Regions from separate parts of the Candidatus Thiodiazotropha sp. LNASS1 genome, predicted to be linked through region 2. Evidence: predicted binding sites of a transcription regulator. Region 2 holds the regulator's gene; the other holds the start of a gene.

Region 1 (4,430 bases), 2.5 Mb from region 2:
AACCGCCACCTTTGGGTGATCCATACAGGTAAAATCATTTGGCGCTAAAAACCGTTTCAAAGAGCAATCCCCAATGACCCAAACAGTCCAAGAATGGACCCGTGCACTTTCTTCAGAGCCGCTCCTTGTAATGCAAAGGACACTGACTCAGGTCAGGGATCTGCTGCGAAAATCGAGTGTCAACCACGGCAGACTATCCGAAGTCATCTCCCGCGATCCCGGTTTCAGCCTGTATGTAATGCGGCAGATCAACAGCCTGCCGAACCCGCCGAAAGAACCCATCACCAAGATTTCCCTCGCCATACCCTTATTAGGTATGGATGCGATCGAACAGGCAAGCCGGACCCTGCCTTCTCTTGAGGAAAAACTCAAAGGTCCGCCAAGACGCGGATTGATCGATTGCTACAGCCGCGCAGTCCACGCAGCAATCTATGCCAGCAATATCGCTGAAATGCAGAGATGGCAGGAAGTCGATTCACTCTATACCGCCGCATTGCTCCACGACATTGGAGAGATGGCATTGTGGGCCATAGCACCGGATGATATGCGCACCGTGCAAAGGAAAATCATCCAGCGAACACCACGCGAGAGAGCCGCCCAGGAGATCCTGGGTGTTACCCTGGAAGAGTTAAACGTTCAGTTGGGTCTGAAGTGGCAACTGCCTGAGCTGGTACACGAATCACAGGGGTTATCCAACAGCCACCTGCCAAAACCGCTTTCCGTGATGCTGGCTTCGATACTTGCCAGAGAGAGCAGTCTGGGCTGGCAGCATGAGAAATTGGATAATGACATCGAGTTGTTGGCGGAGTTTCTTGAGATATCACACGAGGAAGCGATTGCCTATCTGCACCGTCTGGCAGCGGAAGCAGCTCGCGATTTGCACAGGCTCACCCTGCCGTTGCCGGCGTTCCATCTCATTTCTGGTGGTCTGGCAGCCCACGAAACCGAGACAGCGAATGCTGCCGTTTCACCCGTGACAACCCGGCAGGCACCGGTTAACGCACCCGAATCCAGCTCCGATGCGAAATCGGCCCCACAACCGCAACACGCAACCAGCCCTGAACCCCCTCCCAGCGATGAGAAGAAAGCTGCCTCTCAACCTGCAACAAAGAAACGTGTCAATCCACTGCAGGCGCTACTCAATGACGCCTTGCAACAGATGCATGAGGAGCTCGGATTGAGCAGAACCATGTTTGCCATGCTCAGCCCGGACAAAAGCGCCCTCAGGGCCCGATTCGTGGTGGAGTCGGAACAGCAGCTCTCTCTGAAAGGCTTTGCATTGAATATGACAAAACCAAATTTATTCAAGGCCTTAATGAATAAACCACAAGCAATTTCACTAAACAGGGACAATGCTGAACAGTACCTGCCAATGATTCCCCAATCAGCCTTGGAGCAGATTAACAACAGTGGATTCGTCTCAATGTCGGTCTTTATTCAGGGCAAACCGGTGGGGCTCTTTTATGCCGACAACGGCATAAGCGGTCCTGGTGTGACACGCCGGCAATACGACAATTTCAAGGTTATTTGCCAGAAAACCGTGCAATCGATCAGTTCGTGACGGGATCGAATCTAGACCCATCCCCGGGCACGCATCCTCAGATGTCAAAAAAAGATTCTGTGATTGCCGACCACACCTTCCATTAACTATTCATATCCGATACCCCAACCCGATTGCTTTGATCAAAGTCATTGTTTCGGCCAATGCAAACGCTAGGATGACACTTCCTATTTCCAGACCAGAGTAGAAAGTGCAACAACAGATAAGTTATCAAATTGGAAACAACCTCTATCTCAGCATTACGGATCGCTGCACATTGGAGTGTGCGTTTTGTCCAAAAACCCATGGCGACATGATGGTCAAAGGTTATGATCTTACCTTCGATCACCGCCCAACAGCAGAAGAGATTATTACCTCGATCGTTGATCCGGCAGGCTACGATGAGGTGGTCTTTTGCGGCTATGGCGAACCAACACTGAGATTGAACCTGCTGCTTGAAGTGGCCAGACATATCAAACAGCATGGTGGTCGGGTGCGCGTAAATACTGATGGTTTATGCAATTTGATACACAAGCATGACACATTGCCGGAGCTCGGAGATTGTGTGGACGCAATCTCAATCTCACTAAATGCCCAGAACAGTGAGATCTATGACATTCACTGTAGACCGAACCTGCCTGGTTCCTATGAGGCAATGCTTGAATTCCTGCGTCGGGCTCCCGAATATATCGCCGATGTGACGGCAACCGCGATCGATGGGCTGGAGGGGGTCGACATTGCCGCGTGTGAAGAGATCGCAAAAGCAATGAATATAAAGTTTCGTACTCGCTTCCTGAACGAGGTCGGCTAGCCCGGGTGTATGCGATGACAACTCTTTCGGAGCAAGCATCCACATTCGGACAATACCTGTTGCAGCGCTATGGCGAACGTGTACACAAAATTGCTCTTGACGCTGCATTTACATGTCCCAACAGGGACGGCAGCAAGGGTAGCGGTGGATGCACCTTTTGCAATAATGTCTCGTTCAGTCCCAATGGGCGCCAGCCCAGGCCTATCAGTGAGCAACTGGCATCGGGCCGGCGCGTGATATTAAAACGAACCGGTGCCCGCAAGTATCTGGCCTATTTTCAGGCCTATACCAATACCTATGCTGAAATCGAAAAACTGACCGCACTTTATGACGCGGCTTTGGCGGATGAAGATGTCATCGGCCTCTCCATCGGTACCCGACCGGACTGCCTGCCTGATACGGTTATCGATCTGCTTGCCGGTTATCAGGACCAGGGAAAAGAGGTATGGCTGGAACTCGGTCTGCAGTCGGCATTTGACGAAACGCTCGCCAGGGTTAACCGTGGACACGGTTTTGCCGAGTATCAAGAAAGCGTATTACGCGCGCGAAACCGAGGTCTCAAAGTCTGCACCCACATGATCGCGGGACTGCCCGGAGAGACGGCCTACCATGCTACGGAAACATTGCAAAGGGTGCTGGAGCTGGGTACAGACGGCCTGAAACTCCACCCTTTGCATGTAGTAAAGGGGACTCAGCTGGCCAATGCCTGGCGTCGGGGTGAATATCGACCGCTCACCCTGGAGGCCTATGTTGATATTGCGGCCGATCTGGTGCAACAGACACCCTCGAATGTGGTCTGGCACCGTCTTACCGGCACCGCTTCGGAGACAATTCTGCTGGCTCCTCTCTGGTGTGCCAGAAAATGGCTTGTGCTGAACGCTATCACGACTGAACTGCAACGGCGACGCACGACGTGTCGACAGGTTGCCTGAACGAGTATGCACGATTATGGAACTTGTCTGTCCCGCAGGTAATCTGCCATCGCTTAAGGCTGCCGTTGACAATGGCGCTGACGCAGTCTACTTCGGACTGCGCAATGACACCAATGCGCGCCATTTTCCCGGATTGAATTTCAATGAAAAGCGCGCCCGGGAAGGTATTGCTTATGCAAAAGACCGTGGCAAACGCGTCTTCATGGCAATCAACACCTATCCACGCCCGGATGGCTGGGAGCGTTGGCGTCAAGCCGTGGACAGCGCCGCTTCGCTTTCGGTTGACGCCCTTATCTGCGCCGATATAGGTGTACTCGACTACGCCAGCCGGCAATGGCCGGAGCTCAATCTGCATCTCTCTGTTCAGGCTTCGAGCACCAACTATGAGGCGCTCGCCTTTTATCACGAATCATTTGGGATCAAACGCGCGGTGCTGCCCCGCGTTTTGTCACTCAGCCAGGTCAGGCAGGTGGTGGAAAACACTCCGGTCGAGATAGAAATATTTGGCTTCGGCAGTCTCTGTGTAATGGTGGAAGGACGCTGTATCCTCTCCTCCTATGTCACCGGTGAATCCCCGAATACCCACGGCGCCTGCTCACCCGCCCAGTTCGTTGAATACCGGGAAACCCCCCAGGGACTGGAATCGCGCTTGGGCGGCCTGTTGACAGATCGTTACGGGAAACATGAAACAGCCGGCTACCCAACGATCTGCAAGGGGCGGTTTGCGGTGGGCGACAATACCTTCTACGCCATCGAAGAACCTACCTCATTGAATACATTGGCACTGCTTCCAGAGCTGTATCGAGCCGGCATCAAGGCAATCAAGATCGAAGGCCGTCAACGCACTCCCGCGTATGTGGGCCAGGTCACCAAGGTTTGGCGCGAGGCGATAGACAACTGCCTGCACAATCCCGACAAGTTCCAAGCGACCTCAGATTGGAACAGTATTCTGGATCAGGTCTCAGAGGGGACCAGCACCACATTGGGCCCTTACTACCGACCTTGGCAATAATGATGAATACAGTACCTAAACTCTCTCTCGGCCCGGTACTTTACTATTGGTCACGGGATAAACTATTTGATTTCTATGCTCAAGCGGCAGATATGCCTGTGGATATCATCTATCTGGGTGAGACTGTCTGCTCTA
Region 2 (4,430 bases):
AACCAGTCGCCCATCGACAGAGCGGCCCGACACCTTCATTCCTGCCGTGACAATATTGTCCAGATAGCTGTTATTGAACTCATAGCGGTGGCGATGCCTCTCGGTAATGACCTCCTGGCCATAGAGATGATGGGTTTTACTGTTGGGCTCAAGTTGACACTGCTGTCCACCCAGGCGCATGGTTCCACCCAGATCAGACTCTTCGTTGCGTGTCTCAACCTTGCCGTCCGCATTCAGCCACTCAGTGATCAGGCCGATAACCGGATGTGGCGTGTCGCGCTTGAACTCGGTGCTGTGCGCTCCCTCCAATCCGGCGACATGACGTGCGAACTCAATCACCGCCACCTGCATACCGAGACAGATTCCCAGATAGGGGATTCTGTTTTCGCGGGCATACTGGACTGCGGTGACTTTGCCCTCAACCCCGCGGTTACCGAAGCCTCCAGGTACCAGGATGGCATCCATTCCCTCCAGACTCTCGGTTCCGCTCCGCTCGATCTGCTCTGAATCCACATAGTGTATGACAACCCGATTTCCGGTATGGACGCCTGCATGTACCAAGGCTTCAGAGAGCGATTTATAAGCCTCTGTAAGATGAACATATTTTCCTACCATGGCGATCTTGACCTCTTCAGCCAGGCTGTCGAGGCCTTCCAGAAACGCCTCCCATTCAGCGAGGTCCGCTGGCGGCAGATCCAGGTTGAATCGCTGGTTGACCAGTTCGTCCATCTCCTGGGCGTGCAACAGCACGGGAATGCGGTAGATCGAGTCAGCATCTACCGCCGAAATGACCGCTTTTTCGGGTACGTTGGTGAAGAGCGCGATCTTTTTGCGCTCGTTTTCAGGCAACGGCTGCTCGGAACGGCATACCAGAATGTCGGGTTGAATACCGATGGAGCGCAGCTCTTTCACCGAATGTTGTGTCGGCTTGGTCTTTATTTCACCAGAGGCCTTGATATAGGGCACCAGCGTCAGGTGCATGAACATCACCCGCTGCGGTCCCAACTCGACCCCCATCTGGCGGATCGCTTCCAGAAAGGGCAGCGACTCGATGTCACCCACCGTTCCGCCGATCTCCACCAGACAGATATCATTGTCGTCGGCACCCAATAACACGCTCTCTTTGATCTGATTGGTGATATGTGGGATTACCTGTACTGTACCGCCCAGATACTCGCCCTTGCGCTCCTTACGAATCACACTGTCATAGATCTGGCCGGTCGTGAAATTATTGTTTCGCCCCATGGTGCTGCGAATGAAGCGCTCATAGTGTCCCAGATCAAGGTCTGTCTCCGCCCCATCATCGGTAACGAAGACCTCACCGTGCTGGAATGGACTCATGGTTCCCGGATCAACATTGATATAGGGATCGAGCTTGATCATCGTGATATCGAGCCCGCGGGCCTCAAGCAGTGCAGCCAGAGATGCGGATGCGATTCCTTTGCCCAGGGAGGAGACAACACCGCCCGTGATGAATATAAATCTAGTCATGAAACTTCTAGTTAACGTGCTGGATAAGGGGAACGGACGGAAGGGAACAGTAACAGATCAGACCGCCTCTCTCAATCGTATAAATGTGGGACTAATGGGATATCTCTCATGCGACTGCTCAAGAATATCATTTAATTCTATCTCCCCAGGGTCTATAATCGATTGGCGATTTCCGCAAATTACAACCACAGAGACCAGTTGGCAGTTACTCGGCGAGACCCAACCACATTAAAACAGGCTCGGGATCAGCCTCTATACACCCACAACACGTAACGACCAACTAATTGTTTTTCAATAGAAAAAGCAGTAATAAAAATCAATCTTTAAAGAGGAAGAAAGCATGATGAAATTTGCTAAGGTCATGAGCGTCGCTGCTCTCGTAGCTGTCTCCACAACCGCATCTGCATGGTGGGGTGGTGGTCCAGGCTGGGGTAACCGTGGCTGGAATAACGATGGCTGGGGCGACGGCTGGGGCGATGGCTCCGGCGATTTCAGCTTTGGCATGAGTGGCAGCGGCCGTGGTTCCGGTTATGGTCGCGGCAACAACTACTACCGTGATTACTATGGCTACGGCCCATACGGCTACGGCGCACCTTACGGCTACGGTGCACCTTACGGCGGCTATGGCGCACCTTACGGCGCACCATACGGCTATCCGCCTGCTGCGCCTGCTGCGCCTGCGGCACCTGCTGCACCCGCTAAGTAAGCGGCCAGCTTATAGCGCATAAAAAAGTCGGCCTAATGGCCGGCTTTTTTTATGCAATATGATCTAAGATAATTAAATGTTTAAAATTACTTGATCCGGATCAAGAACTTCTGGAAAAATAGAAGTGAGAAGAAGCATCTGACAAGAATGCACCCTTAGCTGGAGCGGTTCCTTGACTAGCAGAAAAGTTGTCTCATTTGAAAATATCAAGGTCGCCTGCAAAAACTGCAGTCTTTCGACCCTATGCCTACCAATGGGACTGACCCCAGAAGACATTGAACGTCTCGACTCCATTATCAAGCGTGGACGTCCCTATCACCGAGGCGATCATCTCTACCGTGGTGGCGACAAGTTCCACAGCCTCCGGGTCATCACCAGTGGCTCAGTCAAAACCTATTCACCCAATGAAGATGGTGGTGAACAGGTCTTGGGATTCCACCTCCCCGGGGAACTGATAGGATTGGATGCCATCCAGGACAACAATCATAACTGCTCCGCAATCGCGCTCGAAACCACTGCGGTCTGTGAGATCCCCTTCTCTCAACTGGAATCTTTAAGTTCCATCATGCCCAGCCTGCAACACCAGATGTATCGCCTGCTCAGTCGCGAGATCGGCCAGGAGACGGAGATGCTCACTCTACTGGGCAAAAAGAGCGCCGAGGAACGGCTCGCCACCTTTCTACTCAGCTTTTCCGAACGTTTCAAACAGCGCGGATTCTCAGCCAGTGATTTCTTTCTCAGCATGTCGCGTCACGAAATCGGTAACTACCTGGGGCTCGCGGTAGAGACTGTCAGCCGCTTGTTCACCCGCTTCCAGGACGAGCAGCTGCTGCATGTCGAGAGAAAGCACGTTCAATTGCTGGATATTCCCCGGCTTTACGAAATCGTTCAGGGTACGGACAGGACAAAATCGAGTCAGTCGCGAGTCTAGGGCCTGTAAGCACAATAGGCCCTGCCAGGACTTTATTTTCATCCGGCAAGGAAAATGGGCGAATGATAACGCCGCAGGGCGGAGTAAAAGCTCGAGCGAGCCCTTCGGATTGCGCCTGATGCGCCCATTGGATGAGTGTTTGCAGGCCCTAGTGTTTCTTTAACCAGATACAGGCCTCACCCATGGCTTTCAGTTGCTGCTCATGGGCCGCGAGTTCCTGCTGGTCAGCGTGAACCACCTTCAGTTTTGGCCTGTTCGAAGGCAGACGTTGAATGCTATCGACAGAATTATCACCAAACTCATCGTTGGCTACTCCGTCCAAAATCAGCGAAGCCTGCCCCCCGGTCATCATCAGGTAGACATCAGCCAGAATCTCGGCATCCAGAAGCGCTCCATGCAATTCCCTGTGTGAATTATCGATATCGTATCGCTTACAGAGCGCATCGAGGCTGTTTCTTTGACCCGGGTGCATCTTTTTCGCCATCACCAGGGTGTCAGTAACCGCGCACAAACTATCGATTCGCGCAGCACTCTCCATGAGGTGAAATTCATGGTCGAGAAAACCGACATCGAATGGAGCGTTATGAATGATCAGCTCCGCTCCTCTCACGTAGTCGATGAAATCCTGAGCAACATCCCCGAATTTCGGTTTGTCTTCAAGAAATTCGTTGGTGATGCCATGCACCTCTACGGCAGCGGCATCGATCTCCCGTTCAGGTTGCAGATATTGGTGGAAATTATTACCGGTCAATCGACGATCAACCATCTCCACACAGCCGATTTCGATGATTCTGTGTCCATGCTCCGGTTCCAATCCTGTGGTTTCCGTATCCAGTACGATCTGTCGCATCAGTTCACTAGGGCCTGTTGACACTAATCCGATCGGCTCTGCTGGGACTATTTTTTTGCCCAGCAAGGCAGAATGAGTGATGTGTAGTTATTCTACATGAGCGAATGATAACGCCGCTGGGCGGAAAAATAGCCCCAGCCCTGCGGGTTACGCCTGAAAAAGCGCCACTCGGCGTTGCTCGTTGTTCATTTGGAAACACCAAACTTCTCTCCTCGCGCCTTGATTGGCGCTTTTTCAGACGCAACAGAGCCGACCGGATTAGTGTCGACAGGCCCTAGGACCTGTCGACCAGCCCTAACTCCTCGATACCGCGGTTAGCCAATTCATCCGCCAGTTCATTCTCGGTATGGCCGGAGTGACCTTTGACCCAGGCCCACTCCACCTGATGATTGTTGACCTCTGTATCCAACATTTGCCACAGGTCGGCATTCTTGACCGGTCTTTTCGCTGCC

What was found. Region 2 encodes FNR, which switches genes on or off when oxygen is low (the NO sensors DNR and NnrR bind a similar motif). Its sites were predicted from a motif close to TTGATNTANATCAA; they were not measured.
Region 1: a site for FNR is predicted at 1,680-1,693, ahead of AB8516_RS06310 (TatD family nuclease-associated radical SAM protein). Genes of this name have one in related genera too.

Annotation. Positions count from the first base shown of each region.
Region 1 covers NZ_OZ156465.1:1,457,392-1,461,821, forward strand. The annotation lists gene AB8516_RS06305 (HDOD domain-containing protein) at 131-1,561, shown strand; gene AB8516_RS06310 (TatD family nuclease-associated radical SAM protein) at 1,752-2,351, shown strand; gene AB8516_RS06315 (TIGR01212 family radical SAM protein) at 2,366-3,283, shown strand; gene AB8516_RS06320 (peptidase U32 family protein) at 3,300-4,295, shown strand; gene AB8516_RS06325 (U32 family peptidase) at 4,298-4,430, shown strand, end outside.
Region 2 covers NZ_OZ156465.1:3,927,500-3,931,929, reverse strand. The annotation lists gene AB8516_RS17505 (CTP synthase) at 1-1,491, opposite strand, end outside; gene AB8516_RS17500 (sulfur globule family protein) at 1,832-2,197, shown strand; gene fnr (fumarate/nitrate reduction transcriptional regulator Fnr) at 2,370-3,128, shown strand; gene dnaQ (DNA polymerase III subunit epsilon) at 3,277-3,978, opposite strand; gene rnhA (ribonuclease HI) at 4,253-4,430, opposite strand, start outside.